4 regions of the Kitasatospora sp. NPDC058444 genome follow, and region 2 is predicted to be linked to each of the others. Evidence: riboswitches for the same ligand, from Rfam matches in the RefSeq annotation. Region 2 holds a riboswitch; each other region holds the start of a gene.

Region 1 (7,314 bases), on a different contig from region 2:
CGCCTACGAGGGCGGCGAGGTGGTCTACATCGACAAGTTCGACTCCCGCCACCCGGTGCGGATGTACTCCCGGATCGGCCTGCGCGCCGCCCTGCACAGCGCCGCCGTCTCCAAGGTGCTGCTGGCCGACCTGCCGCTGCCCGAGCGGCGCCGGGTGGTGGCCGGGATCGACTTCACCCCGCACACCGAACGCACCCTGACCACCCCCGAGGCCCTGCTCGCCGAGCTGGAGAAGGTCGCCGCCCAGGGCTGGGCGCAGGACCACGCCGAGCACGAGGCCTTCATCAACTGCGTGGCCGCGCCCGTCCGGGACGCCAGCGGCCGGGTGGTCGCCGCCGCCTCGATCTCCGTCCCGGACGTGGTCCTGCCGTACGAGCAGGTGCTGGACCTGCTCCCGCAGCTGCTCGCCACCACCCGCGCCGTCTCGGCCGACTGCGGCCGCCCCGACCACAACTGACGCACCGTCAATTCGACAAGGAACCCGATGACCTCCGAGCACCCCCAGACCTCCGGGAAGACCCGGACCCCCGAGGAGGCCCAGACCTCCGAGAAGGCCGAGATCCGCACCGACGGCGCCCCCGCCCCCGCCTGGATGTTCTCCCAGGGCGTCCGCAAGGGCCCGATCCTCCAGGTCTCCGGCCAGGGCCCGCAGGACCCGGCCACCGGCGAGTACCTGCACCACGGCGACGTGAAGGCGCAGACCCGCCGCACCCTGGAGAACGTCAAGGCCATCGTCGAGGCCGGCGGCGCCACCATCGAGGACGTGGTGATGTTCCGCGTCTACCTGACCAAGCGCGCCGACTTCCCGCTGATGAACGAGGTCTACGCCGAGTTCATCGGCGAGAACATCAAGCCCGGCGGCGTGAAGCCGTGCCGCACCACCGTCTTCGTCGAGCTGCCGCAGGAGCCGATGCTGGTCGAGATCGACGCCCAGGCCGTCGTCGGCTGACGCACCACCACAGCGAGGGACCCGGACGCGCCTGCGGCGTCCGGGCCCCTCGCCGGTCCGGCGGCCCGCTTGCCACACCCCCACTCGCACATTAGGTTAGGCTCACCTAACTTACTGGAGGTCCGCCCATGAGCCTGCCCACCGGCGACACCGAGGTCCCCGAGCCCACCACCGCCGAACGGATCCACAGCCTGCTCAGCGCGACCTCCTCGCTCACCGTCCGCGCCCTCGGCGAGCACCACCACCTGGACACCCCGGTCTCCGTGCACGGCTCCCGGCTGCGGCTGCGCACCGCCCTGGACGACCCGCTCACCACGGCCGTCGCCGGCGCCGCCGACGGCCTCGCCGTCGTCCTGGACGTCACCGACGTCGCCCCCGTCGCCGTCCGCGACCGGGTCCGCGCCCGCCTCACCATGGCCGGCCGGCTGCGGCTGGCCCACCTCGCCGACGACGGCCTCAGCGTGCACCTGCGGGTGGACGTCGCCCATGCCGTCCTCGCCACCCCGTACGGCACCGGCGCGATCACCGGTGCCGACCTCGCGCTCGCCGAGCCCGACCCGCTGGCCCGGCACGAGGCCGCGCTGCTCACCCACTTCGCCGACGACCACGCCGAGGCACTCGACGTCCTCACCCGGCTGCTCGACCCGGTCGTGCTCGTCCACGCCCCCGACGTCCGCCCGCTCGCCCTGGACCGCTACGGCCTGGTCCTGCGCCTGGACCACCCGCACGGCCACCGCGACGTCCGCCTGGTCTTCCCCGAACCGGCCCGGGACACCGACGACTTCGGCCACCGGATGCACGATCTGCTGGCCGCCGCCCAGTACGGACTGCCGGTCCACCGTCGCTGAACCCCTGGCGCGCCGCACCACCACCCGCACCGCCACACCGCCACACCGCTGAACGCCACACCGCCCGGTCACCGCTCGACCGCGTCCTCCAGCACCACCCGCCCGATCCGCGCGTACAGCTCCGGCCGCCACCGGCGCACCGCGAGCGCCAGCCCGATCCCGCCCGCGAACACCCCGATCACCAGGAACGGGATCAGCCGGAACAGCAGCGTGTGCGCCGCCGCCCCGGCCGCGGTGTCCTTGTTGAGCACCAGCAGCACCACCACCCCGGCCATCGCCACCCCGCCCACCAACGGCGCGACCAGCGTCCGGAACCAGTGCGCCGTCTCCGGATGCCGCCCCCGCACGTGGAAGTACCCGACCACGGCGAAGGAGCAGAGCGTCTGCACGACCAGGATCGCCATCGTCCCGAGCAGCGCCAGCAGCGTGTACAGGTGCGCGTACGGGTCCATCCCGGCCGCCAGGAACCCCGCCACCAGCCCCACCGCGATCACCGACTGCACCACCGAGGCGACGTGCGGCGAGCCGTGCCGCGCATGGGTGCGGCCGAGCGCCGGGTGCAGCAGCCCCTCTCGGCCGATCGCGTACAGGTACCGGGCCGCGCACTGGTGGAAGGCCATCGCGCAGGCGAACGACCCGGTGACGACCAGCCATTGGAACACCGTCACCGCCCAGGCGCCCAGGTGCACGCCGAGCGGGTCGAAGAACAGGCTGTTGCCCTCCTTGCCCGGCACCGCCCCGCTCGCCACCGCGACCGCCTGCTCGACCCCGTTGCCGGACACGATCATCCAGGACACGAAGACGTAGAGCAGCCCGACGCCGACCACCGACACCATCGTCGCCCGCGGCACCACCCGCTTGGGATCGCGGGACTCCTCGCCGTACATCGCGGTGGACTCGAACCCCACCCAGGACCAGAACGCGAAGAACAGTCCGAGCCCGGCCGCCGAAGCGCCCGAACTCCCCACCCCCTTCAGCGCGTTCAGCGGGTTCAGGGACCGGACCAGGAGCCCGTCCGGCCCGCCGCCGGAGCACAGCACCGCCAGCGAGACCGCACTCAGCACCCCGATCTCCAGCACCAGCGCGACCCCGAGCACCCTGGCCGTCAGGTGCAGGTCGAACCAGCCCATCACACCGATCACCGCCGCCCCGAACAGCGCGTACCAGCCCCAGCCCAGGTCCACCCCCAGCTGCGAACGGACCAGCCCGCGCAGCGAGTACGCGAAGAAGCCGAGCGCCGCGGCCTCGGTGACGACGTACGCGAGCACCGCGAGCAGCCCCGAGGCCATCCCGACCACCCGGCCCAGCCCGTGCGAGACGTAGCCGTAGAACGCGCCGGCCGCGGTGATGTGACGGGCCATCGCCACGTACCCGACCGAGAACACCGTCAGCACCACCGTCGCCACGATGTACGCGGCGGGCGCGCCGGCACCGTTGCCCTGCCCGACGATGATCGGCAGGTTGCCGGTCATCGCGGTGATCGGGGCGGCGGTGGCGAGCGCCATGAACACCACGCCGACCAGGCCGACCGAGTCCGCCTTCAGCCGGTCGACGCCGCCCGTCCCGGGCCGCTCCCGCCCTGCCGTCTCCCCCGCCACGTCCCCGCTCCGGACCGCCATCCGGCCTCCTCGCCTCGCGGACGCGCGCGACCGCCGGACCGGCCGGGCGCTGACCGTCCGCCAGCATGGCGCGCCGACGACCCCCGCGCGGCCCGCGAAAACCCGCCGGAGCAGCCGGGTTGACGCCGCGTTCGACCGTTCGAACGACGCTCCGGAGCCGGCCGAACGAGCTCGCGGACCGGCCGAACCGGCCCGGCCGAACCGGCCCGGCCGAACCGGCGCGGCCACGGCCGGGCCCACAGCCGGACAGCGGCCGGAAACGGGAGCGGCCGGCCCGGCCGCGCGAGGAGGTCCTCGTGCGGCCGGGCCGGCCTGGGCGTGTCCCGCGCCCATGTCCGCCGTGCGGCGATCACCCGGTCGAGCGGTCACCCGACATGACCATCCCGGAGGATCGATTCGCCCCGCAGCAGCGGTGGTTCCGGAAACCCTCGGGGCTCAGTGGCCCTGGGTCAGAGCGCGACGCCGTGGGCGCGCAGGTAGGTGACCGGGTTGATGTCCGAGCCGTACTCCGAGCCGTTGCGGATCTCGAAGTGCAGGTGCGGGCCGGTCACGTTGCCGGTGGCGCCGGAGAGGCCGATCTGCTGGCCGACGGTGACGGTCTGACCGATCTTCACACCGATCGAGGAGAGGTGCGCGTACTCGGCGTAGTGGCCGTCGGCGAGCTTGATCTCGACCTCGTTGCCGTAGGCACCGCCGTTGCCGGCCTTGACCACGACACCGTTGGCGACGGCGCGCAGCGGGGTGCCGGTGGAGGCGACGAAGTCCTGGCCGGTGTGGTGGCCGGAGGCCCACATGGAGCCGGCCACGCCGTAGGCGGTGCCGAGCTTCGGGTTGGCCAGCGGGGCGACGAAGCCGGAGGTGGCGGCGGCGACCGGAGTGGCGGTCACGACCGGGGCCGGAGCGGCGACCTGCACCTGGGTCTGGAGCTGGGCGGACGGCTTGGCGGCCTCGGTCTTCACCTGGACCTGGGCCTGCGGCGCGGCGGCCTGGGTCGCCGGGGCGGCCGGCTTGGCCGGAGCGGTCGGCTTGGCCGGAGCCGCGGGCTTGGCCGGAGCGGCGTCGGCGGACGGCGCGGCGGCGTGGCCCGGCAGCGCGAGCTGCTGGCCCGGGAAGATCAGGTCGGGGTTGGCACCGACGACCGAGCGGTTCTGCTCGAACAGCGCGTGCCAGCCGCCCTCGACGTTCTTGGCGTCGGCGATCTTGGACAGGGTGTCGCCGCTGACGACGCGGTAGCTCTCCTGCGCGGCCTGGGCGGCCGGGGCAGCGGCCTGCGCGACCGGGGCGGCCGGGGCGGTGTGGGCCTGGGCGCTCACCGCGGTGATGAGCGGGAGGGCGAAGGAGACACCGGTGACGGCGGTGGCGATGCCGATGCGGGCGGCGCGGGGCAGGGCGATACGACGAGCCTGAGCAGGCATGGAAGTTTCCTCTCCGACGCCTGCGAGGTGAGCTGTCGGGTTCGGGCTGGAGTTGCCCGGCCGCATGCGCGGCTTCACCCCTAGCCGGCCCTGGACGCCCGCGCCCTGAGGCGCGAACTCCGGTCCGGCGACTTACCTGTGGGTCCCCCGCTCCTGCCGTACAGAGTTCGTTTCGAACCACCGGGCAGCGGCAGGACTCGGCGTTCCACCCGGTGGATCCGTCCGGACTGGCCGGGCGGTCGCTGAACTAAAACCCATCCGTTCGGGTGAAGCAATGTCGATCTCTTGAATCGGCAACCATCCCCCCTGCCCCCGTGACCCTCCGCAGGCCGAAGGGCACAGTGCGTACACAATCCATTCACGCCCCGCCACTGATCCACGACCCTGCGCCGAGATCGGCGACACTGCGCAGCCGGCCGTTCACTCAGGGCCGATCGTCAACACACCCACCGGTGACCCTTGTCACGTGCGCCTCGGCAGCGCAGGATTCGCCCGTGGCCACCTCCGAGGCCGGCACCCTGCGCCTGGGCACCGCGCAGGGTCGCTGGGTACTACTGGCGACGGTGCTCGGCTCCAGCATGGCGATGCTCGACGGCACCGTGGTGAACGTCGCCCTGCCCCGGATCGGCGCCGACCTCGGCGCCTCCCTGGCGTCCCTGCAATGGACCCTGAACTCCTATCTGCTCACCCTGGCGGGCCTGATCCTGCTCGGCGGCGCGCTCGGCGACCGGTACGGACGGCGCAAGGTCTTCCTGATCGGCGTGGTCTGGTTCGCCGTCGCCTCCGCGGCCTGCGCCGCCGCACCGAACATCCACGTGCTGATCGCCGCCCGCGCCGTGCAGGGCATCGGCGGGGCGCTGCTCACCCCCGGTTCGCTCGCCATGCTCCAGGCGGTCTTCCACCCCGACGACCGCTCGGCGGCGGTCGGCCTCTGGTCCGGCCTCGGCGGGGTGTCGGCGGCGGTCGGCCCCTTCCTCGGCGGCTGGCTGGTGGACGGCCCCGGCTGGCGCTGGATCTTCCTGCTGAACCTGCCGCTCGCCGCCGCGGTGATCGCGGTCGCCGGCCGGTCGGTGCCGGAGAGCCGGGACGAGACCGCCACCGGCCGCTTCGACGTGCTGGGCGCCGTGCTCGCCGCCCTCGCCCTCGGCGCGATCACCTACGCGCTGACCGCGGCCGGCGAGGGCCTGTCCCCCGCGGTCTGGGTCAGCGGGGTGATCGGGGTGGTGCTCGGCCTCGCCTTCGTGACCGTCGAACGCCGCGCGCCCGAACCGATGCTGCCGCTCGGACTGTTCTCCTCCCGGCTGTTCACCGCGGTGAACCTGGTCACCCTGTGCGTGTACGCGGCGTTCAGCGGCGTCTTCTTCCTGCTGGTGGTGCAGCTCCAGATCGTGTCCGGGTTCTCGCCGCTGGTCTCGGGCTTCGCGCTGGTGCCGATCACCGTGCTGATGCTGCTGCTGTCCGCGCGCGCCGGGCGCCTCGGCAAGCGGATCGGCCCGCGCATCCCGCTGACCGTCGGCCCCCTGCTGTGCGCCGCCGGGGTGCTGCTGATGCTGCGCATCGGCCCCGACTCCTCCTACTGGGTGGACGTGCTGCCCGCCGTCACGGTGATGGGCTGCGGGATGACGCTGCTGGTCGCACCGCTGACGGCGACCGTGCTGGCCGCCGTCGAGGTCCGGCACGCCGGCATCGCCAGCGGGGTCAACAACGCCGCCGCCCGCGCGGCCGGCCTGCTCGCGGTGGCCGCCCTGCCGGCGCTGGCCGGGCTGAGCGGCGACGCCTACCGGGTGCCCTCCTCGGTCGACTCCGCCTTCCACACCGCGATGCTGATCTGCGCGGGCCTCCTGGTGGCCGGCGGGCTGATCGCCTCCGCGACCGTACGGGGCAATGTGCTCGCCCCCGAGGAGCAGCCGGTGGCCGAGCCGAACTGCGACTGGCCGTGCGGCCCCACCACCCCGCCGCTCGACCCGGGCCACGTCCCCACGACGCGCGAGGGCCCCGCCACCGGTTCGGCGGCAGGGCCCCAGGCTCAGAACTGACCGTACGTCAGAGGGTGCGGTCCGTCAGAGAATGTCGGCCGGCGCGTACTTGGCGGCCTCCGGGTAGGCGGCCGCGACGGCCTCCACCTGGCGGACGACCTCGGCGACCTGGGCACCGGCCGCGCCGGTGAAGGACAGCTTGTCGGCCAGCAGCGCGTCCAGCGCGGCCCGGTCCAGCGGGATCCGCTCGTCGGCGGCCAGCCGGTCCAGCAGCTCGTTCTCCCGGGCGCCCGCGCGCATCGCCAGCGCGGAGGCGACGGCGTGCTCCTTGATGACCTCGTGCCCGGTCTCCCGGCCGACGCCCGCGCGCACCGCGCCCATCAGCACCTTGGTGGTGGCGAGGAACGGCAGGTAGCGGTCCAGCTCGGTCTCGATCACGGCGGGGAAGGCGCCGAACTCGTCGAGGACGGTGAGGAAGGTCTCCAGCAGGCCGTCGAAGGCGAAGAA
Region 2 (7,314 bases):
GGGCTCCGGGGGGAGCGCCTAGCCCACCCAGGGACCACCCGAGAGGATCCCCGATGACCGTCCCCGCTCTGACTGCCGAGACGCGCTGGCGCTGCACCCTGTGCGGCAACCTCACCCGCTTCGACGTGACCCGCACCGCGCGGGTGACCGAGTTCCTGCACTTCGACCTGGCCGGCGAGTCCAAGGTCGAGGAGACCGAGGTGCTGAGCGAAACCATCGAGTCGGTGCGCTGCCGCTGGTGCAACGCGGTGGACCAGGTCGAGCTGGTGGCCCGCCCGGGCGCCGAGGGGGAGCAGGCCCCCGCCGAGCAGGGCTGATCCCCGCCGCCGCGGCGGGTGGGTGCCCGGCGCACCCGCCCGCGCCGCGAGGGACAATGCAGAACAACAAGACGCACGGAGCGTGACGACGGGGGGCGGTCGCGGCCGTGCCCCGCTGGACCAGGATCGGAGCCGAGGACGTGGTGGACGCAGCGAAGGAGCCCGGCGAAGCCCAGGGGCTTCAGCCCGCTGCGGCCGAGGCCCGGGCCGAGGCGGCCGGAGCGCCGGACGACTCCTCCGAGCCCGCGGCGGAGCGCGCCGTCGAGAAGCTCGACCGGCCGCTGCCGGAGGGCGTGCGCCGGCGTGTGGTCGGGCTGGCCTCGGACGCGCTCAGCGGGCTGCCGTCGGGCGAGCTTCCGCAGAGCCTGCGTCAGTACGTCAAGTTCACCCCGGCGCGGCGGGCCAAGTACGCGGCCACCGCGCTGGCGGCGGCCCTGGAGGCGGAGCCGGCCTTCCGGGTGCGGATAGCGGAGCGGCTGCGCCTCGGGCAGCCGGACCTGGTGAAGGCGCTGGAGTCGGGCACCGTTCCGAGCGCCGCCGATCCGATGGACGTCGCGGCCGCCGCCTACCTGGTGCGTTCGGCGGGCTGGAGCCGGCTGGTGGCCGAGGCCGGCGAGGAGGCCGAGCGGGCCGGTGCCGAGGACGCGGCCGCGGAGGCGGCCCGGCTGGTGGAGAAGCTGCAGGCCGAGCTGGCCGAGGTGCGGGCCTCCGCGCGGGTGGACCTGGACCGGCAGCGGGCCGAGTCCGACGGGGTCCGCAAGGAGGCGGAGTCGCTGCGCAAGAAGGTGCGGTCGCTGGAGAGCGACACCCGCCGGGCGCAGGCCGAGACGCGCCGGGTGGCCGGCGAGCTGGAGGCCCTGAAGGCGCAGGCGGCGGCCGAGCGCGGTGCGGCCGAGACCGAGGCGCGCAGACTCAGGCACCGGGTCTCGGAGCTGGAGACCGCGGCCGAGCAGGGCCGCCGGTCGGCCCGCGAGGGGCGCAGCGTCGAGGACATGCGGCTGCGGCTGCTGCTGGACACCGTGCTGCAGTCGGCCCAGGGGCTCCAGCGGGAGCTGGCGCTGCCGGTCTCCCAGATCCGCCCGGCGGACCTGGTGGAGGCGGTGGTGCCGGGGGCGGCCTCGCCGCACGACGTGGCCCGGCGGGGGCTGGCCGAGGACGATCCGGCGCTGCTGGACCAGCTGCTGGCGATCCCCCAGGTGCACCTGGTGGTGGACGGCTACAACGTGACCAAGACCGGCTATCCGACGCTGCCGCTGGAGCAGCAGCGGATCCGGCTGCTGGGCGGGCTGGCGATGCTGGCGCAGCGCACCCAGGCGGAGGTCACCTGCGTGTTCGACGGGCAGGACCTGGACGTCCCGGTGATCATGGCGCCGCCGCGCGGGGTCCGGGTGCGGTTCAGCCGGACCGGGGAGACGGCCGACGAGCTGATCCGCCGTCTGGTGCGGGCCGAGCCGCAGGGCCGTCCGGTGGTGGTGGTGTCCACCGACCGGGAGGTCGCGGAGGGCGTGCGGAAGGCGGGCGCGCGCCCCGTGGCATCGGTGCTGCTGCTGAACCGGCTGGCGCGCCCCTGACCCCGGCCGGCCGTGCGACGCCTGCTCAGGAGCGTGTCCGGGGCGGTGTGCCGGTCCCGTGAATTCGGTGTGCGGACCGGAGTTCACGCCTTCGGGGGAGTGGCAAAACGGATAGATCTTCACTAGGGTCTGGCGTCAAACCTATTTTCCGGAATCTCATCCCATCAGGTGAGTCCGATGAAGAAGGAGCCGGTCCCTTGGCCTCCCACCGCCGTCCCAAGCAGCCGAGCCGCGCGCGGATCTCCGTGCTCACCGCTGCCGCTGCGACCGCGGTCGCCCTCTCCGCCCAGGTGGCCGCGCACGCCGCGCCGCAGCCGAACAAGTCGGACGTCAAGGCGCAGATCGACCAGCTCCAGGAGGAGCAGGAGCAGGCGGCGGAGAAGTACAACGGCGCCAAGGAGCGGGCCGACCAGCTGCGCAAGCAGGCCGACCAGCTGCAGGACCAGGTGGCCCGCAGCCAGGAGCAGATGACCCAGCTCCAGGGCGGCCTCGCCGAGGTGGCGGGCGAGCAGTACCGCTCCGGCGGCATCGACCCGTCCGTCCAGCTGATGCTCTCCTCCGACCCGTCCGGCTACCTGGAGAAGGCCTCCACCGTCCAGCAGGCCAGCACCAGCCAGGCCGAGGCGCTCAAGGGGCTGCTGGACCAGCAGCGCCGGCTGGACCAGGAGAAGGCCGAGGCGGCCGCCGTGCTCGCCTCGCTGGACACCACCACCAAGGACCTGAACCAGGCCAAGGCGGACGTCAACACCAAGCTGAAGACCGCCCAGGACCTGCTGAACTCGCTGAGCGCCGCCGACCGCGCCGCGCTGAAGGCCCAGCAGGCGCAGGACGACCGCGCCTCGCGGGGCAGCGATCGGGTCGACCTCGGCAGCCTGCCGCCGGCCAGTGGCTACGCGGGCGTGGCGGTGTCCAAGGCGATGGGCAAGCAGGGCTCGCCGTACGTGTGGGGCGCCACCGGCTCGACCACCTTCGACTGCTCGGGCCTGATGGTCTGGGCGTACGGGCAGGCCGGCGTCTCGCTGCCGCGCACCTCGCAGGAGCAGGGCCACTACGGCACCCGGGTGCCGTCGCTGGACCAGGCCCAGCCGGGCGACCTGGTGATCTACGGCTCCGACATGCACCACGTCGGGATGTACATCGGCAACGGCATGGTGGTCCACGCGCCGCACACCGGTGACGTGGTGAAGGTGATGAAGGCCGACGCGATGTCGATCAACACCATCCGCCGGGTCTGACGGTCCGACACGCCCGCGGGGCTCCTCCGGGGCCTGTGAAAAGCGCCACCCCTCCGACGGGGTGGCGTTCGGCTTCGCGTGCCCTTTCGCGACCACATGCTGAGAATCGATCAGCCTTGCGTGCGCCAGTGGTCACCATCGGTCATATTCACAAAAGAACTTGGGAAATCTTCGGTCTTTTTTCTGACAAGGATTTGAACGGATCACGGTTCAGTTACTAGGGTCGTGCTCTGAACCACCGCACTGTCGATCGCCCAGCCAGGGTGGCGGCGGTGGTTACCGCCGAGTTCGCGAGGCAGCGGGGCAGGTCGAAGCGACTGCCCGACAGGGGAGCCCAGTGGTCGGGGGCGCTGCGGAGCGGAGCCGGGGAACCACGTTCCTCCGGGGTGAATCGGCGCCAGGTCGGCCGTTGGAACGGCCGTGAGGCGCCGTAGGGCATGCTTCCGGCCCGAACCCGTCAGCTCACCCGGTAGGCGGACGTAGGAAGAAGGAGTCCGCCTTCGTGGCGTCCCATCGTCGTCCCAAGCCCGCAGGCCGCGCCCGGGTCTCGATCCTGACCGGTGTCGCCGCAGCCGCCGTCGTCCTGTCCGCGCAAGGCGCCCACGCCGACCCGCAGCCGACCAAGGAACAGGTCAAGGGGCAGGTCGACCAGCTCAACGAGCAGGCCGAGGTCGCGACCGAGAACTACAACGCCGCCCAGGCCAAGCAGCAGGAGCTGGAGAAGCAGGTCTCCGGCCTCCAGGACCAGGTGGCCCGTCAGCAGGCCCAGGTCACCGAGCTCCAGGGCGGCCTGGCCGAGATCGCCGGCGAGCAGTACCGCAACGGGGGCATCTCCCCGACCGTCCAGCTGATGTTCTCCTCCAGCCCGGACACCTTCCTCAGCCAGGCCGGCGCGCTGAACCAGGCCGGCAGCACCCAGAAGGGTCAGCTGAAGGAGCTCCAGGAGCAGCAGCGCAAGCTCGACCAGGACCGCAACGAGGCCCAGGGCAAGCTCGCCGAGCTGGAGTCGACCACCCAGCAGCTGAAGGCCTCCAAGGACGAGGTCCAGGGCAAGCTGAAGGCGGCCCAGGACCTGCTCAACACGCTGACCGAGCAGGAGCGCCAGGCGCTGCGCCAGGCCGAGGAGAAGGCCGCGGCGGACGCCAAGGCCAAGGCCGACGCCGCCGCCCAGGCCCAGCAGCAGGCCGACCGCGCCTCGCGCGACAACAGCCGCGGCGACCTCTCCGCCCCGTCGACCACCGCTCCGACGACCACCGCTCCGGTGAAGGTGGCCCCCGGCAGCTCGCGTGGTTCCGCCGCTCTCGCGGCCGCCGCGTCCAAGGTCGGCAGCCCGTACGTGTGGGGCGCCACCGGCCCGGGCTCCTTCGACTGCTCCGGCCTGATGGTCTGGGCGTACAACCAGGCCGGCGTGTCGCTGCCGCGCACCTCGCAGGCGCAGGCCTCGGCCGGCACCCGGATCGGCTCGGACATCTCCCAGGCCCAGCCCGGCGACCTGCTGATCTTCTACAGCGACGCCCACCACGTCGGCATCTACGCCGGCAACGGCCAGGTGCTGCACGCTCCCAAGCCGGGTGCGTCGGTGCGCTACGAGGCGGTCACCAACATGCCGCTGACCTCCGTCGTGCGGGTCTGATCCCCGCTCGGACGCTTCCAGGCCCGGTCTCCCCCAGGGGAGGCCGGGCCTGCGGCATTTCCGGGGCTTTCCCGCGGCTTCTTCCCGGGGCTTCCTCCCGGGGCTTTCCCCGCGAGTCGATCTGATGTCCGATAAGGGGTCGAATATTCGGGTTGGTGAGGGTTTGGACTCGCCTGCCCGGACTCGCTAACGTCTGCCACCGGACTCCCGCTCGACGGCCGCCCCTCCCGGTGCGGCGGCGGGGGCCCACCGCAGGATTGGAGCCGCTGCCGCCATGCCCGTGCACCGCCGTTCCCAACTGCTCACCCGGGCGCTGGTGCTGACCGCGGCCGCCGCCACCGCCCTGGGCGTGGCCGCCGGAGGCAGTGCCCAGGCCGCCCCCGGCAGCCCGGACCCGGGCGACCGCCAGGACGTCAAGACGCAGGTGGAGCAGCTGTACGACGAGGCCGAGCAGGCGTCCGAGAGGTTCAACGCGGCGCAGGAGGCCCAGCGGCGGCTCCAGGGCGAGACCACGATCCTCCAGGGCGAGATCGCGCTGGCCCAGGACCAGCTCAACGAGCTGCGCGGCGACCTGGCGACGGTGGCCGGGGCCGAGTACCGCGGCGGCGGGATGACCCAGACGGCCCAGCTGATCCTCTCCTCCGACCCGGAGGGCTACCTGGCCCGCGCCCGCACCCTGGACCAGGCCGCCACGCGTCAGCAGGAGACCCTGCACGAGCTGGTCACCCGGCAGCGCCGGCTCGACCAGCGCCGCACCGAGGCGGCCGGCAAGCTCGCCGAGCTGGACGAGACCCGCCGCTCGCTCGCCGACAGCAAGCAGCAGGTCCAGCAGCGGCTGGCCAAGGCGCAGAAGCTGCTGAACGGTCTGGGCGCCGCCGAGCGGACCCGGCTGACGGTGCAGGACGCCCGGGACGCCGAGCGGCGCGCCACCCGGGGCACCGACCGGCTGGACCTCGGCACCGCCCCGCCCGCCTCCGAGCGCGGGGCCGCCGCGCTGGCCGCCGCGGTGCGGATGATCGGCTCCCCGTACGTCTACGGGGCCACCGGCCCGCACGCGTTCGACTGCTCCGGTCTGATGTACTACAGCTGGCGGCAGGCCGGAGTGACCCTGCCGCGCACCTCGCAGGCCCAGGCGCACGCCGGGCAGCGGATCAGCCTGTCCGAAGCGCGACCGGGAGACCTGGTGATCTTCTACCGGGACATGCACCACGTCGGCATGTACGCCGGCGGCGGCGTGATCGTGCACGCTCCCCGCCCGGGCGCCAAGGTCCGCTACGAGAGCGTCACCGCCATGCCGGTCACCGGGGTGGTCCGGCTCTGAACGCCCCGCCGTCCGGCCCCGCCGGCCCCGAGGAGATACCCCGCCCCCGCCGGACGCTGTCCCGGCGGGGCGCGCTGCTGCTCGCGGCCGGCGGGCTGACCCAGCTGTCGCTGCCCTCGGCCGCCCCGGCGGCGCCCGCGGCCCGCTCGGTGGACCGGCAGGCCGAGGTGGCCGCCGCACTGGCGCAGCGGGCGCGCGCGGCGCCGCCCTGGGCCGGGCTGCCGGTGGCCGAGGCCGGGTACCGCAACCTGGTGCTCGCCGCCTCCGGCGGGCCGCAGCGGCAGACGGCCGCCGCCGAGCTGGCGGTGCGGATCGCCGGGTACGACGAGTACCCGGTGGTGTATCCGCGCCGGATCGAGCTGGTCCGGGCCGGTGACGGCTGGCGGGTCGAGCGCGAGGAGAGCGCGGGCGGGCCGCCCGCGCCGTGGGACTTCGGGCCGCTGCGGTCGGCTCCGGGCGCGCACTGCCTGGTGGTCGGGCCGGCCGCCGGCCCCGACCCGGCCGAGCTGGTCGCGGTGGGGGACCGCGCGGTGCCCGCCGTCACCGAGGTCTGGGGCGGTGCCTGGACGCAGCGGCTGCTGCTGGAGCGGCCCGCCACCGAGGAGGCGTTCGCCCGGCTGCTGGAGGGCGACCCGGACGGCTGGACGGGCATGGCGGCGGTCACCGTGGCCGCCCCCGGCGCGCCGTGGCACACCCCGGCCGACCGGGTGCTGGTCAACCCGGAGGCGTACGGGCGGCTCAGCGGGTTCGGCCGCCAGGTGGTGATCACCCACGAGGCCACCCACGTCGCGACCAGGGCCGACACCCGGGCCTGGACCCCGCTCTGGCTCTCCGAGGGCGTGGCCGACTGGACCGCGTACCGCGACTCGGGCCGCACCCCGCAGCAGATCGCCCCCGAGCTGGCCCGGGACGTCGCCGCCGGGAGGACGCCCGCCGCGCTGCCCGCCGACCGGGACTTCGCCGCCGGGGCCGCCGGCATCGCCCAGGCCTACGAGCAGTCCTGGCTGGCCTGCGAGCTGATCGCCCGCACCCACGGGCCGCAGCGGCTGGTCGCCCTCTACCGCGCGATCGGCGCGGCCGACGGGCAGGGCGAGGACCGGGAGCGCCGCACCGACCGGCTGATGCGCCGTGAGCTGGGCGTCGGGCTGGAGGAGTTCACCCGGCTCTGGCGGGAGCGGGTGGCGGGGCTGAAGGGCTGATCAGCGGCGCGTCCGGGCCGGGGCGCCCGGGTGGTCGA
Region 3 (7,314 bases), on a different contig from region 2:
GACAGTGACCATTACATAGCCGGTCGCCGAGCCGCCCGGCGGCGGTGGTCGGCGGCCCGCAGCACCAGGACCCGCCGGGGCCGGCCGTCCACCGGCCCCGGGTAGCGGCGGACTTCACTGGCTATCCGGCGCTCGCCGAGCGCGTACCGCAACGGACCGAGGTGGCCGCAGCGACGGCCGTACCCGTCGTTCAGCGGCTGGACCCTGACCTCGCCGTCCGGGGAGGTGACCCGGACCAGCTCGGCCAGCGCCTCCAACTGGCGCTCGGGGCCGAAGAGTTCGGGGTAGGCGAAGATCAGGTGGCCGCTCAGGGTGAGGGCGAAGGCGCCGTCCGCGAAGGGCAGCCGGGGCAGCGCGGCGGCCACGTACCGCTGCGGGTGGGCGGCCCGGTCGGCGGCGAACAGCCCGCGGGCCCGGTCCCAGCTGCGCAGGTAGCGCTCGGTGCGGTACGGGCGCGGAGAAGGGTAGAGCTGCGGACGGGCGGCCATCGCGGCGGCCATCGCCGCCCGGGCGGCCACGGCGGCGTCCGCGACCACCGGCAGCGGCAGCGCGTACGCCGGATCGACGGCGATCACCCGGCAGCCCAGCCCGCGCGCCTCGGCGGCCAGGCCGGCCGCACCGCCGGGGCAGTCCAGCAGGGGGCCGGGCAGGGCGGCCAGGTGGGCCCGGGTGAGGCCGAAAAGGGCGCAGTACTCGTCCAGCGGACGGGAGGTGACCAGGACGTCCGGGGGATCGGGGGGAATGCCGACGGCCGCCACCCCGCCATCCGAACACGCGGCCGCCCCGCCCGCATCCGGAAGGCGTCCGGGGCACGGACGGGGCGGCGGATACCGGGCGGGGCGGCGGATACGGCGCGGGGCGTCGGCGGAGGCTCCGGCCGAGGCCGGGGGGTCAGCGGCCGAGCAGGCCCTGGGCGGCGGCCCGGTTGACGTTGGTCAGGCCGCGGACCAGCTGCGTGGTGAGCAGGACCAGCAGCAGCCCGAGGACCGAGAGCCCGGCGATCTGCCAGGGCGCCTGGACCTCGTACAGGTGCCGCACGCCGTCGCTGTCGTAGAAGTCGAACACCCGGTACCCGTTCCACGGGGTGTAGGCCCGGAAGACCCAGTGGTACAGCGGGTAGAGCGCGAACGCCCAGCCCAGCACCAGGAACACCAGGGTCACGCAGAAGCTGAACACCGCCCAGGGGAACATCACCACCTGGTACAGCACGGCCTTCCAGCCGGCCGCGTCCGCCAGCCGCGCGGTGATCGCGCCCCAGCCGCCCGGGCGGACCTGGCGCACCGGCTCCGGGCCGGGGACGTCCAGGGCCAGCATGCCGCGCACCCGGGCCCGCTCCAGCCGGCCGAAGCCGCGGGCGACGCTGGTCAGGGCGCCCAGCACCGGCAGACCGAGGGCGGTGACGAAGGTGCCGAGGCCGACGCAGAACAGGGTGATCGAGACGACGAACCCGGCGATCGCCACCGGCAGGCCGCTGAGCACGTAGCCGACCTCGCGGTAGTAGTGGGCCGAGAGCGGCGCCCGCCACGCGGCCGGCCGCCGCGCGGTCCGGCGGGCCCGGGCGGGGCGCGGGTCGTCACCGTGCCCGCCCAGGACGTCCCACTCCCGGTCCTCCATGCTGCGGCTGCTGCTCATGCTCCCGGCCCCCGGCCCCTCGTGCTGTCGGTCGTTCGTCCCGCTGACGGGGTTCAGTCTGGTGGACGCACCGGCCGGGCGGGATCCGGAGGCCTGGCGGATCCGGGGTGGGGTTAACCCCCGGCCCGCCGCGGGCGGTCAGCCGGCCGCCGGCACCCGGACGCCCGCTCCCGGCCACCGGTCGGCGCGCAGCGCGTAGTGGAACGACCCGGACCGGGCGCCGTCCCCGGCCGCGTCGTGCCGCGGCCGCTCCTCCAACCGGAAGCCCAGCCCGGTGAGCACCTTCACGGAGGCCGCGTTGTCCACGGCGACCCGGGCGGTCAGCCGGTGCAGGCCCAGGGCGCCGAAGGCGAAGTCGCAGAGCAGGCCGACGGTCTCGCCCGCGTAGCCGCGGCCCCAGCAGGCGCGGGCCAGCACGCACCCGAGCTGCGCGGCGCGGTGCCCGTCCAGGGTGAGCGAGGCCTGCCCGATCGGCGTCGCGTCCGCCGGCTCCTCGGCGTCGGCGAGCCTGGTGACGGCGAGGCGGTAGGTGTCCCGCTCCTCGGCCATCGCCTCCTCCAGGTAGAGCTCGATCTGGTCGGCGCAGTCCTCCCGGTCGCTCGGCCCGAAGGGCAGGTGCCGGGTCACCTCCGGGTCGCCGAACAGCGCGTGCAGCGCGTCCACGTCCTCCTCGGTGTGGTGGTATTCGCGGACGGCCAGTCGCGGGCCGGTGAGTCGTACGGGGACCATGGCTGCCGACCCTATCCCCGCCCGGCGGCTACCGTTCGGACTATGAACGACGAAGACCTGCGGCTCGCCCCGCGCACCAAGGCCGCCGACCTGCTCGCCTGGGCGGCCGAGCAGGGCCGCGCGCCGGTGGCCGAGGCGCCGCTGCGCGCGGTGCTGGCGCTGCTGGAGCTGGGCGAGGGCAGGATGCACGACGGCTGGCCCGAACTGACCTCCGACGCGGTGGAGCACCTGCTCTACGAGCGGCTCCACCTGTACGTCCAACCCGCGCCCGAGGAGGACCCGCTCGCCTACGGCGACGCCGTCCGGCTGCTGATCGACCACCAGCGGGCGGCCCGACGGCTGAACGCCAAGCGCCAGGAGCGGCTGCACGCGGAGGCCGAGTGGCAGGGCGAGGTCGCGGCCGGGCTGCTGCGCCGCGCCGACCTGGTGACCTGGCCCAGGCTGTACGCGCTGCTGCTGCACGCGCACGGGGTGGACGTCACCGACGAAGCGGCGGTGCGGGACTGGCTGGCCGGTTTCGGGGAGCTCGCGGAGGAGGAGCGGCTGGCCGCGTACGAGGCGCTGGTGCCGGCCGGCTGGCTGGACGAGCCGGACGAGCAGGGCTGGGGCCCGGGCCGGGTGCTGTCGGTCGGCATGGCCACGGACGGCGCCCGGCGGCTGCTGGAGCAGGGCCTGATGCGGCGCAGCTACCGCAACCTGGCCGAGCTGACCGCCCAGGGGCGGCCGATGCCGGACGAACTGGCCGGGGACTTCGGGCAGTTCGAGGAGGCGGCGGTCGACGCGGCGCTCGACCTGTTCGGCGGCTGGACGGTGCCGGGGCTGCCGCGGCTGCTGGTGACGGAGTTCCCGGAGCTGGCGCCGGAGCCGGGCCAGGAGGAGATCGAGGCGTACCTGGCGCAGCTGCCCGCCGAGGAGTGAGACCTCGCACGAAGGCCCCCGGCCCGTCGAGGACGGTTTCCGGGGGCCTTCGTGCGAGTGCGTCGCGCCCTGCGCCTCTGCGGGGTGCGCCGGGCTCTTTCGCGGGTCGGTCAGGGGTTGAGGCCGCGCTGCTGGAGCCAGGGCTCCGGGTCGACCGGGGCGCCGCCGCCGGGGCGGACCTCCATGTGCAGGTGCGGGCCGGTGACGTTGCCGGTCGCGCCGACCTTGCCGATCTGCTGGCCGGAGGCGACCTTGCCGGAGCCCTTGGTGATCGAGGAGAGGTGGCAGTACCAGATCTCGGTGCCGTCGGGCAGGGTCTCGACGATCCGGTAGCCGTACGAGCCGGCCCAGCCGGCCGAGGTGATGGTGCCCTGGCCGAGCGCGTAGACCGGGGTGCCGGTGTCGGCGGCGAAGTCCAGGCCGGTGTGCAGGTTGGCCCAGTAGCGGGCGCTCTGGCCGTAGTGGGCGGAGAGCCGGTAGTCCTGCACCGGGAGGGTGAGGGCGGCGGCCTTGGCCCGCTCGGCCTCCTCGGCGGCGCGCTTGGCCTCGGCCTCCTTGGCGGCGGCCTTGGCCTCCGCCTCCTGGGCGGCCTGGAGCCGGGCGGTCTCCTCGGCGGCGGTGCGCTGACTGTCGGCCTGGTGCTGGATGCGGGCGGCGAGCGCGAGGCCGGGGTCGGCGGAGAGGGCGACCGGGGTCTCGTCCGGGGCCTCGACGGCGGGGGCGGCGGCCGGGGTCGCCGAGGCGAAGCCGGTGGCGCCCAGGGTGGCGGCGACGGCGGTGACGCCGAGCAGCGGGGAGGCTCCGCGGGTCTGACGCGGCATCCGGTGGCGGTTGGTCTCGACCTCTGCGGCGAAGCCCTCCGGGCCGAAGGCCTCGGGGCGGTCCGTGCCGGGGTGGTCGAGGAGCTGGGTACCGGCTGCGAAGCCGGCCGGGTGTGCCGGGGTGTGCGTCGACGCCACGGAGGCGCGCTCCTTTCCTTCCTTCGCGCCTACCGGGTTAGCTGACGGGTTCGGAGCAGGAAGGTCTCCTACGGCCGGGCCGGGGCCCTGCCGATTCACCCCAAGGAACGTGGTTCCCCGGCTCCCTGACCTGCCCGGGGGCGGGTCGGCGGGATTAGGCGACGGCGCACGGTGCCGTCTGGGTACGGCGTTGACAACCGCGCTGCGTTATCAAACGTTAATCCTAGGAGGCTCTGATTCCAAGCCATCCGTTCGGAGCAGCCTAGGGCAAAGTGATCGGACGTCAACGAACGACACCACCGAACGGCCTCCCGTACACACTCCCATCTGAGTACCGCTACTCATGTGCGCCCCGTCGAGGCGGTCGCATCCTGACGCCATGAGCGCACACATGCAGACCCGCACCACGGCCGCGTACCACGTCCAGGCCGTCCTCTCCTTCGCCCTGTCGGGCACCGCCCTCGCCGCCGGGATCGCCTACCTGCCGGTCGGCGGCTGGACCAGGGCCTTCCTCGGGCTCGGCCTCCTCTACACCGTCACCTCCGCGTTCACCCTGGCGAAGGTGATCCGGGACCGGCAGGAGTCCAACGAGGTGGTCACCCGGGTGGACCAGGCCCGACTGGAGAAGCTGCTCAGCGAGCACGACCCGTTCAAGGTGGAGGGAGTGTGACCCGAGCCGGGGACTGTGACCCGAGCCGCGGCCGATCGCTTGACGGCTAAGGCTATTAGCCTTAGCTTTATGGCTATCGGCACTCACCGCCGACGCCCCGCACCGGCGGCCCGAGGAGGACCACCATGAACGGCACCATCACCCCGAGCACCCAGTACCTGACCGTCCCCGGCGGCCGGATCGCCTTCGACGACACCCGGCAGGGCCACGGCACCCCCGTCGTCCTGCTCCCGGGCATGCTCGACAGCCGGGCCGCGTACCGGCACCTGCGCCCGCTGCTCGTCGCCGCCGGCCACCGCGTCGTCACCATGGACCTGCGGGGCTTCGGCGAGTCCTCCGTCGCATGGGACGACTACAGCCCCGCCGCCGTCGCCGGCGACGTCCTCGCCCTGCTCGACCACCTCGGCATCGAGCGCGCCGTCCTCGCCGGGAACTCCTACACCGGGGCGACCGTCGTCAAGGCCGCCGGGGACGCGCCCGAGCGGGTCGCCGGGATCGTGCTGCTCGACGCCTTCGTCGAGAGCCCGCCGCCGGGCGCCCTGATGCGCGCCGTCATGGGCCTGATGGGGGTCTCCCTCGTCCACTGGCCGGCCTCCTGGGGCTTCTACCTGCGCCGGATGGCCTTCCCCGGCGCCAAGCCCGCCGACTTCGACGCGTACGTGGACGGACTGGTCGCCGCGCTGCGCACCCCGGGGCGCAAGGCCGCCGTCCGCGGGCAGGTCCACGGCGACTCGGCGCCGGTCGGCTGGACGGCCGCGGTGCGGTGCCCGGCCCTGGTGGTCATGGGCAGCAAGGACCCCGACTTCCCGAAGCCGGAACTCGTCGCCGACCGGCAGGCCGCCGCGCTCGGCGCGCGGAAGGCGATGATCGAGGGGTCCGGGCACTACCCGATGGCCGACAACCCGACGGCCACCGCGGACGCCCTGCTGCCGTTCCTCGCCGAGCTCGGCTGAGCCCGACCCTCCGCCCCGCCCCACACCGCCCGATCCACCCGACGCCGTACGTACGGAGAGCCCGAACCCATGCCCCGCGTAGGACTGACCCCCGAGCAGGTCGTCGACCACGCCCTCGCCCTCATCGACGAGCAGGGCGCCGAGGCCCTCACCCTGGCCTCCGTCGCCACCCGGGCCGGGGTCGCCACCCCCTCGCTGTACAAACACGTCAGCGGCGGCCTGGCCGAACTGCGGCGGCTGATCGCCGTCCGGGTCACCGGGGACCTGGCCGAACGGCTGGCCGCGGCGGCCGTCGGACGCAGCGGGGACGACGCCGTCGCCGCCGTCATGCGCGCCTACCACGCGTACGCCACCGAGTACCCGCACCGCTACAGCGCCCTCCCCCAGGCCCCCCAGCCCGACGACGAGCTGGCCCACGCGGCCGCCCGGCTCGTCGGCGTGATCGTCGCCGTGCTCCGGGAGTACGGCCTCGAAGGCTCCGAGGCGATCCACGCCGCCCGCACCGTCCGCTCCCTCGCCCACGGCTTCGCCGCCCTCACCACCGCGGGCGCCTTCCAGCTCGCCGAGGACCTCGCCACCACCCACGACCGCGTCATCGCCACCCTCACCACCGGCCTCCGCGCCTGGCCCGCGTAGCAGGACGGCCGGGGAGGGGTCGGAGCGCGAGGAGGAAGGGCCGGGGGCCGCGAGCAGGCCGGCCCAGGAAGAAGGACGGCCCTCGGAGGAGACCGGCCCACAAGGAAGAAGGGTCAGGCGGAGGTTGGCCCGCCGAGGAGGCCGGCCCGGCGGCCCGGTGCCGGGGCGCCGCCGCCGCTCCCGCACCGGGCGGCACCCCTTCGGCGACACCGTGCACACAGGCCCCACACATCGCGGAACGCGACCGGGCCCCCCGGCTCGATTCCGACGCTCCCCGCAGTCGCCGGTCGGGCCGCTCCGTGGCTCGTCAGGCGGAGGGATCGCGGTCGAACGAGTCCCGATTGACGCCGAATTGACTCGATATTGACGAGATCCGGTCACTTGGCGAGATCCGTTCACACCTTCGTAGGATCATCACCCTAGAATTCGCGGCGTGACGATGACTCAGTGGTCCGTAACGGCAACCGGCGTGCTCGCCGTCCTCGCCCTCGTGGCCGCCGCGCGGTACCGCGCCGTGTCCGTCACCCAGCGCCGCCGCGCCGACCGGCTGCACGGCGAACTCCTCACCCTCCAGGAACAGCTGGCCACCGAACTCTCCCGCCGCGGCGAGGACCTCGCCGCCGTCCAGCAGGAGCAGGAGCACACCGCCTCCACCCAGCGGGCCTTCCTCAGCGTCGCCCGCCGGATCCTGGTGATGGCCCACGACCAGCAGGCGCTGCTGGACGAGATGGAACGCACCCACGACGACCCGGCCCTGCTGGAGGGCCTGCTCAAGGCCGACCACGCGGCCGCCCAACAGGCCCGGCTGGCCCAGACC
Region 4 (7,314 bases), on a different contig from region 2:
ATGAGCCGTCCACGGACGGTTCATGGCCGGCGGTCGGTCGTCCACGGAGTGTCGGCGCGGCGGCCGCGGTCCGTCGCACCGGATACGGTCGGTCCATGCCAGCTCAGCCCGACCCCGCCCGGCCCGCCGCCACGCCGTCCGACACCCCTGCCGACGCCTCCGCCGACACCCCTGTCGACGCCACCGCCCCGCAGCTGTTCACCTGGGAGTTCGCCTCCGACCCGTACCCCGCCTACGCCTGGCTGCGCGAGCACGCCCCGGTGCACCGCACCACGCTGCCGAGCGGGGTGGAGGCCTGGCTGGTGACCAGGTACGCGGACGCCCGGCAGGCGCTCGCGGACAGCCGGCTGTCGAAGAACCCGGCGTACCACAGCGAGCAGGCGCACCGCACCGGCCGGGTCGGCATCCCGGGGGAGCGGCAGGCGGACCTGATGACCCACCTGCTGAACATCGACCCGCCGGACCACACCCGGCTGCGCCGACTGGTGTCGAAGGCGTTCACCCCGCGCCGGGTGGCCGAGTTCGAGCCGCGGGTGCAGCAGCTCACCGACCGGCTGATCGACGGCTTCGCGCAGCGCGGTTCGGCCGACCTGATCCACGAGTTCGCCTTCCCGCTGCCCATCTACGCGATCTGCGACATGCTCGGGGTGCCGGCCGAGGACCAGGACGACTTCCGCGACTGGGCCGGGATGATGATCCGACACGGCGGGGGCCAACGCGGCGGCGTGGGACGGGCGGTGAAGCGGATGCGGGCGTACCTGCTGGAGCTGATCCACCGCAAGCGCGCGGACCTCGGGGACGACCTGATCTCGGGTCTGATCCGGGCCAGTGACCACGGCGAGCACCTGACCGAGAACGAGGCCGCGGCGATGGCCTTCATCCTCCTGTTCGCGGGTTTCGAGACGACCGTGAACCTGATCGGCAACGGCACCTACGCCCTGCTGCGCAACCCGGAGCAGCGCCGGCTGCTGCAGGGGTCGGTGGCCCGCGGGGAGAGTGCGCTGCTGGAGACCGGGATCGAGGAACTCCTGCGCTACGACGGGCCGGTGGAGCTGGCGACCTGGCGGTTCGCGACCCGTCCGCTGACCATCGGCGGGGTGGACATCCCGGTCGGCGACCCGGTGCTGGTGGTGCTCGCCGCGGCGGACCGCGACCCGGCCCGGTTCGCGGACGAGAACACCCTGGACCTGGCCCGGACGGACAATCCGCACCTGGGCTTCGGGCACGGCATCCACTACTGCATCGGCGCTCCGCTCGCCCGGCTGGAGGGCCGTGCCGCGCTGGCCACGCTGCTTTCCCGGCTGCCCGATCTGCGACTCGCGGAAAGCCCGGAGAACCTGCGGTGGCGCGGCGGTCTGATCATGCGTGGCCTGCGCGAACTCCCGGTGGAATTCAGCCCGGAGAGCCGCTCTCCGCACGCTCCTCCGCACGTCCCGGGAGCGCCCGCGACACGCTGACGGCGCTGACGGAAGGTCGCGAACCGCCTGCCGACGAGGGTGTGAACACCCATCAATCCGGACATAACACCGCCGTTGGTAGGCGATCGACCACGGGCCGTAATTGTCATGTGATATCGACGATATGAGCTTGTGATTGGTCTGAAGATCTGTCTACTCTCCCTGGAGTTCGCAGCTGCGGACCTCGTACGCGGAACGCCGAGTCCTGCCCGCCGCGCCACGGGAAACCGACCAGAACCCTGGGCAGGGGCGGGGGAACCAGGTTTGTTGCCGTCTCCCCACGGCTTGGGGTGAAGCCGCCCGAGCGGAATCGTTTCCGCATACGGCGGCCGGGCCACCTCCCGGTCCGAACCCGACAGCTCACCTCGCAGGCGTGCGGAGAGGGACCTCTTCATGCTGTTCGTTGGAACTGGCCGTCACCGTCGTCGCACCCAGGCCGAGAAGGCCATCGCCGTCGCCGGTGTGGCCGGCGTCGGACTCGCGATGCCGCTCCTCACCGCCACCGGCGCCTCCGCCGCCCCGGCCTCCACCTGGGATTCCGTCGCCCAGTGCGAGAGCGGCGGCAACTGGAGCATCAACACCGGCAACGGCTTCTACGGCGGCCTCCAGTTCACCTCCAGCACCTGGAAGGCGTACGGCGGCACCGCCTACGCGCCGCAGGCCAACCAGGCCAGCAAGGCCCAGCAGATCTCGGTCGCCGAGAAGGTGCTGGCCTCGCAGGGGCCGGGCGCCTGGCCGGTCTGCTCCCAGAAGGCCGGCCTGACCAAGGGCGGCGCCCCGGCCGCGGTCGACACCTCCTCGGACGCCAAGCCGCAGTCCGCCCCCAAGCAGCAGACCCCGAAGCCGGCCGCCAAGCCGGCCGAGAAGCCGGTCGCGCAGCAGCCCGCCGCCCAGAAGCAGGCCCAGAAGCCGGTTCAGAAGCCCGCCGCGCAGCCGGTCCAGCAGGTCGCCCCGCAGCAGCAGGCGCAGCCGCAGACCCCGGGCTTCTCCGGCAAGGCCGGCTGGGACGCCGACGCCAAGGTGTTCTGGTACCAGAACAACGGCGCCTGGTACTGGACCAGCCACCAGAGCGTCTACCAGCAGTACGCCGGCCAGGCCGCCGCCCAGCCGCAGTACGCCCCGCAGGCCGCGCAGTCGGCCCCGCAGGCCACCGGCCACGACTACACCGTCCGCGCCGGTGACACCCTGTCGACCATCGCCACCGCCCAGGGCGTGTCCGGCGGCTGGAACGCGCTGTACGAGCAGAACCACGCCACCGTCGGTGGCGACCCGAACCTGATCATGCCCGGCCAGGTGCTGCACCTCGGCTGAGCCGGCCCGCCCGACGCCGGCCCGCCCGACGCCGGCCCGCCCGACGCCGGCCCGCCCGGCGCCGACGCCGCCTCACCCCGCCGTCCGAAGGGGGCCGGTCCTACCGGTCCCCTTCGTCCGCATTCGCCCGCTCCGGTGGGACAAGCTGGGACAAGCAGGTGAACTACCGGTGGGTAGTGGGGCCACACGCTGAGACGGAACCGAGGCGGACGTGGCCCCGGGAGCCCGGGCGGTTAGGCTCTGGTCGTAACGACTCCGCAATCGTCCTGCTGACAGCACCACCGTCAGACCGGACCCTGCTTCCGCAAGGAGATGCCTCGTGCCGTCCATCGATGTCGTCGTAGCCCGTGAGATCCTCGACTCGCGCGGCAACCCCACGGTCGAGGTCGAGGTCGGCCTCGACGACGGCAGCACGGGTCGTGCCGCTGTCCCGTCGGGTGCCTCCACCGGTGCCTTCGAGGCGCTGGAGCTGCGCGACGGCGACAAGAACCGCTACTTCGGCAAGGGCGTCGAGAAGGCCGTCCTGGCCGTCATCGAGCAGATCGGCCCGGAGCTGGTCGGCTACGACGCCACCGAGCAGCGCCTGATCGACCAGGCCATGCTGGACCTGGACGCCACCCCGGACAAGTCCTCGCTCGGCGCCAACGCCATCCTGGGCGTCTCGCTGGCCGTCGCGCACGCCGCCTCCGAGGCCAGCGACCTGCCGCTGTTCCGCTACCTGGGCGGCCCGAACGCGCACGTCCTGCCGGTCCCGATGATGAACATCCTCAACGGCGGGTCGCACGCGGACTCCAACGTCGACATCCAGGAGTTCATGATCGCCCCGATCGGCGCGGAGTCCTTCTCCGAGGCCGTCCGCTGGGGCGTCGAGGTCTACCACACGCTCAAGGGCGTGCTGAAGGAGCGCGGCCTGTCCACCGGTCTGGGCGACGAGGGCGGCTTCGCCCCGAACCTGGACTCCAACCGCGAGGCCCTGGACCTCATCGTCGAGGCCATCCAGAAGGCCGGCTACGAGCCCGGCCGTGACGTCGCGCTGGCCCTGGACGTCGCCTCCTCCGAGTTCTACGAGGACGGCGCCTACCAGTTCGAGGGCAAGGACCTCACCTCCGCCGAGCTCATCGAGTACTACGCCGAGCTGGTCGCCGCCTACCCGCTGGTCTCCATCGAGGACCCGCTGGACGAGTCCGACTGGGACGGCTGGAAGGCCATGACCGACAAGCTGGGCGACAAGGTCCAGCTGGTCGGCGACGACCTGTTCGTCACCAACCCGGCCCGCCTGGCCCGCGGCATCGAGACCGGCACCGCCAACGCGCTGCTGGTGAAGGTGAACCAGATCGGCTCGCTGACCGAGACCCTGGACGCCGTCGAGCTGGCCCAGCGCAACGGCTACCGCTGCATGATGTCGCACCGCTCCGGCGAGACCGAGGACGTCACCATCGCCGACCTGGCCGTCGCCACCAACTGCGGCCAGATCAAGACCGGTGCCCCGGCCCGCTCCGAGCGCGTCGCCAAGTACAACCAGCTGCTGCGCATCGAGGAGATCCTCGACGACGCCGCCGAGTACGCCGGTCGCGGCGCCTTCCCGCGCTTCCGCTCCGCGGAGTAGCCGGCACAGCGGGCGCGAGGCCCGAGCACTGCGCTCACGAGGGCCGGGCGCCCGGCGCACGAGGCCCGAGCGCCCCGCGCACGAGGCCTGAGCGCTCCCGGTAGCGCACGCCTGACCGGTGCCCCGCCGTTCACCCCGTAGGGTGGACGGCGGGGCACCGTCGCGACCAGGAGGGGATACGGGAGATGGCTGGCTGGAGGATCCCGGGCTTGGCGGCCCGGCCCCGGTTCACGAGCCGGGCGACCGTCCTCGTCCTGGTGCTCTGCTCGCTGGTGGCGATCCTCGCCTACCCGACGCGGCAGTTCATCTCCCAGCGCGCCGAGATCTCCGCCCAGCGGGCGAAGGCCGACCACGCGCGCCAGCAGGTCGAGCAGCTGCGCCGGGAGAAGGCCCGCTGGCAGGACCCGGAGTACGTCAAGGCGCAGGCCCGCGCCCGGCTGCACTACGCGGTGCCGGGGGAGACCCCGTACATCGCGGTGGACCCGGCCGGCCAGGCCTCCGCCCAGCCCTCCTCGTCCGCGGCCGGCGCGGCCTCCTCCGCGAACCCGGCCTCCGGCAACCCGGCCGCCGCGAACCAGGCTTCCGGCAAGCCGGCCTCCGCGGGCCCCGCCGGCCGGACGACGGCGGCCAAGCCCTGGTACGCCAGCATCTGGGACTCGGTGGACGCCGCCGACACCGCGGCGGCGGCCCCCGTCGACCCCCTTCCCCTTCCCCTCCCACCGTCCCCCGTTGGAGACACCTCCCCCCATGACCACTGAGAACCACCCCACCGTCTCCGACGCCGACGTCGCGGCCATCGCCGCCCAGCTCGGCCGGGTGCCGCGCGGCCTGCGCGGCGTGGCGCACCGCTGCCCCTGCGGCAACCCGGACGTCGTCGAGACGGCCCCCCGACTGCCGGACGGCACGCCGTTCCCCACGCTCTACTACCTGACCTGCCCCAAGGCCGCCTCGCTGATCGGCACCCTGGAGGCGGAGGGCGTGATGAAGGACCAGAGCGCCCGGCTCGCCGAGGACCCGGAGCTGGCGGCCGCCTACCAGAAGGCGCATGAGGACTACATCGCCCGGCGCGACGCGATCGAGGTGCTGGAGGGCTTCCCGAGCGCCGGCGGCATGCCGGACCGGGTGAAGTGCCTGCACGTGCTGGTCGGCCACTCGCTGGCGGCCGGCGAGGGCGTCAACCCGCTCGGCGACGAGGCGCTCGGCATGCTGGAGGACTGGTGGGCCAAGGGCCCGTGCGTCTCCCCGGCCGAGGTCGAGGCCGCCGGTGAGCGGGTCACCCGCAACCGCGCCAAGGAGCAGGACCACGAGGCCGTGATCGCCGCCAAGGAGCAGAAGACCGCCGAGCGGGCCGCGAAGAAGCGTGCCGCCGAGGCTTCCCCGGCGGAGCAGGAGTCCGAGTGACCACGACCCGCGTGGCCGCGATCGACTGCGGCACCAACTCGATCCGCCTGCTGGTCGCCGACCTCGACCCGGAGACCGGGGAGATCACCGACCTGGACCGCCGGATGATCGTCAACCGGCTGGGCCAGGGCGTGGACCGGACTGGCCGGCTGCACCCGGACGCGCTGGCCCGCACCTTCGCGGCCTGCCGGGAGTACCAGGAGATCATCTCCGGCTTCGGCGTGGGCCCCGAGCGGCTGCGCTTCGTCGCCACCAGCGCCTCCCGGGACGCGGAGAACAGCGACGAGTACGTCAAGGGCGTGCGCGACATCCTGGGCGTCGAGCCCGAGGTGGTGAGCGGCGAGGAGGAGGCGCACCTCTCCTTCGTGGGCGCCACCAAGGAGCTGGCGGGTGGTCAGTTCCCCGGCCCGTACCTGGTGTTCGACCTGGGCGGCGGTTCCACCGAGTTCGTGCTCGGCACGGACGACGTCGAGGCGGCGCGTTCGGTGAACATCGGCTGCGTGCGGCTCACCGAGCGGTACTTCGGCGAGACCGAGCTGCCCTCCGAGGAGCAGGTCGAGGCGGCCCGGGCGCATGTGCGGGCCGAGCTGGACCGGGCCGAGGAGGTCGTCCCGCTGACCGGCGCGGCCACCCTGGTGGGTCTGGCCGGGACGGTCACCACGGTGTCCGCGATCGCCCAGGGCCTGCCCGAGTACGACTCGGCGGCGATCCACCACTCGCGGATCGGCCGGGAGCGGGTCGCCGGGATCGCCCGGGAGCTGCTGGCCGCCACCCACGCCGAGCGCGCGGCCATCCCGTCGATGCACCCGGGCCGGGTGGACGTGATCGCGGCCGGGGCGCTGGAGCTGCTGGAGATCATGGAGCGCACCGGCGCCGCCGAGGTGGTCGTGAGCGAGCACGACATCCTCGACGGGATCGCCTGGGGCATCGCCTCCTGACCCCGGGGCATCGCCTCCTGACCCCGTGCGGGCCTCACCCGCCCCGGCCCCGGCACCCCTTTCGGGTGGCCGGGGCCGGGGCGCGCCCGAGCGCGGGGCGGAAAGGTTCGTGAATTTCTTCACATGACGATCCGGTCATTCGCCGTACCGGCCCGCCCGCTACGTCCGAATTGTGGGACCGAAGGCGCGCCGGTCGGCTGGCCCATGGGATCGCAGGTCAGGCCTCGTTTGAGGTTTGAAATTCGAAATCATGCGCGGGAACCCGGGCGCTGTGCGGATCGTTGCTGCTCAGGCCGGTAGTGCTCCGGCGTGCGCTCGCGCGGGGCCGTCCAGGGGTGGGGGCCGCCGCGCCGGGCCCGGTTTTGCGGCCGCGCAGTGTAGCACGGGGGGTCCGTCAACTTGTGACCGGGCTCACGAAGGCTGCTCCGGACGGTGCTGGATACTTTCGGATATGAGCACCACGGAGCGTCCTCGCATCCTCATTGTCGGCGGTGGTTACGTCGGCCTGTATGCCGCGATGCGCATCCTCAAGAAGATGCGTTACGGCGAAGCGACCGTCACGGTCGTCGACCCGCGGTCGTACATGACGTACCTGCCCTTC

The links. A riboswitch is a leader RNA that binds a small molecule or an ion and turns the genes downstream of it on or off. The one in region 2 is predicted to bind cyclic di-AMP.
Region 1: another riboswitch for cyclic di-AMP. It lies ahead of ACFWP2_RS08915 (peptidoglycan DD-metalloendopeptidase family protein); the one in region 2 lies ahead of ACFWP2_RS01640 (NlpC/P60 family protein).
Region 3: another riboswitch for cyclic di-AMP. It lies ahead of ACFWP2_RS30800 (M23 family metallopeptidase); the one in region 2 lies ahead of ACFWP2_RS01640 (NlpC/P60 family protein).
Region 4: another riboswitch for cyclic di-AMP. It lies ahead of ACFWP2_RS30380 (transglycosylase family protein); the one in region 2 lies ahead of ACFWP2_RS01640 (NlpC/P60 family protein).

The regions. Positions count from the first base shown of each region.
Region 1 is NZ_JBHXLL010000005.1:309,229-316,542, forward strand. It holds gene ACFWP2_RS08895 (IclR family transcriptional regulator) at 1-457, shown strand, start outside; gene ACFWP2_RS08900 (RidA family protein) at 485-949, shown strand; gene ACFWP2_RS08905 (DUF2470 domain-containing protein) at 1,078-1,797, shown strand; gene ACFWP2_RS08910 (APC family permease) at 1,866-3,416, opposite strand; gene ACFWP2_RS08915 (peptidoglycan DD-metalloendopeptidase family protein) at 3,866-4,831, opposite strand; cyclic di-AMP (ydaO/yuaA leader) riboswitch at 4,834-4,971, opposite strand; gene ACFWP2_RS08920 (MFS transporter) at 5,326-6,867, shown strand; gene purB (adenylosuccinate lyase) at 6,892-7,314, opposite strand, start outside.
Region 2 is NZ_JBHXLL010000001.1:351,378-358,691, forward strand. It holds gene ACFWP2_RS01625 (hypothetical protein) at 54-317, shown strand; gene ACFWP2_RS01630 (NYN domain-containing protein) at 461-1,888, shown strand; gene ACFWP2_RS01635 (NlpC/P60 family protein) at 2,086-3,123, shown strand; cyclic di-AMP (ydaO/yuaA leader) riboswitch at 3,462-3,615, shown strand; gene ACFWP2_RS01640 (NlpC/P60 family protein) at 3,626-4,756, shown strand; gene ACFWP2_RS01645 (NlpC/P60 family protein) at 5,031-6,077, shown strand; gene ACFWP2_RS01650 (hypothetical protein) at 6,227-7,276, shown strand; gene ACFWP2_RS01655 (glycosyltransferase 87 family protein) at 7,277-7,314, opposite strand, start outside.
Region 3 is NZ_JBHXLL010000039.1:64,764-72,077, reverse strand. It holds gene ACFWP2_RS30820 (hypothetical protein) at 12-758, opposite strand; gene ACFWP2_RS30815 (sensor domain-containing protein) at 892-1,632, opposite strand; gene ACFWP2_RS30810 (GNAT family N-acetyltransferase) at 1,771-2,361, opposite strand; gene ACFWP2_RS30805 (hypothetical protein) at 2,404-3,279, shown strand; gene ACFWP2_RS30800 (M23 family metallopeptidase) at 3,390-4,238, opposite strand; cyclic di-AMP (ydaO/yuaA leader) riboswitch at 4,251-4,409, opposite strand; gene ACFWP2_RS30795 (YiaA/YiaB family inner membrane protein) at 4,618-4,908, shown strand; gene ACFWP2_RS30790 (alpha/beta fold hydrolase) at 5,034-5,861, shown strand; gene ACFWP2_RS30785 (TetR/AcrR family transcriptional regulator) at 5,931-6,497, shown strand; gene ACFWP2_RS30780 (sensor histidine kinase) at 6,937-7,314, shown strand, end outside.
Region 4 is NZ_JBHXLL010000038.1:76,565-83,878, forward strand. It holds gene ACFWP2_RS30375 (cytochrome P450) at 96-1,457, shown strand; cyclic di-AMP (ydaO/yuaA leader) riboswitch at 1,677-1,845, shown strand; gene ACFWP2_RS30380 (transglycosylase family protein) at 1,851-2,768, shown strand; gene eno (phosphopyruvate hydratase) at 3,088-4,374, shown strand; gene ACFWP2_RS30390 (septum formation initiator family protein) at 4,560-5,132, shown strand; partial or broken gene ACFWP2_RS30395 (DUF501 domain-containing protein) at 5,104-5,643, shown strand; gene ACFWP2_RS30400 (exopolyphosphatase) at 5,772-6,713, shown strand; gene ACFWP2_RS30405 (NAD(P)/FAD-dependent oxidoreductase) at 7,165-7,314, shown strand, end outside.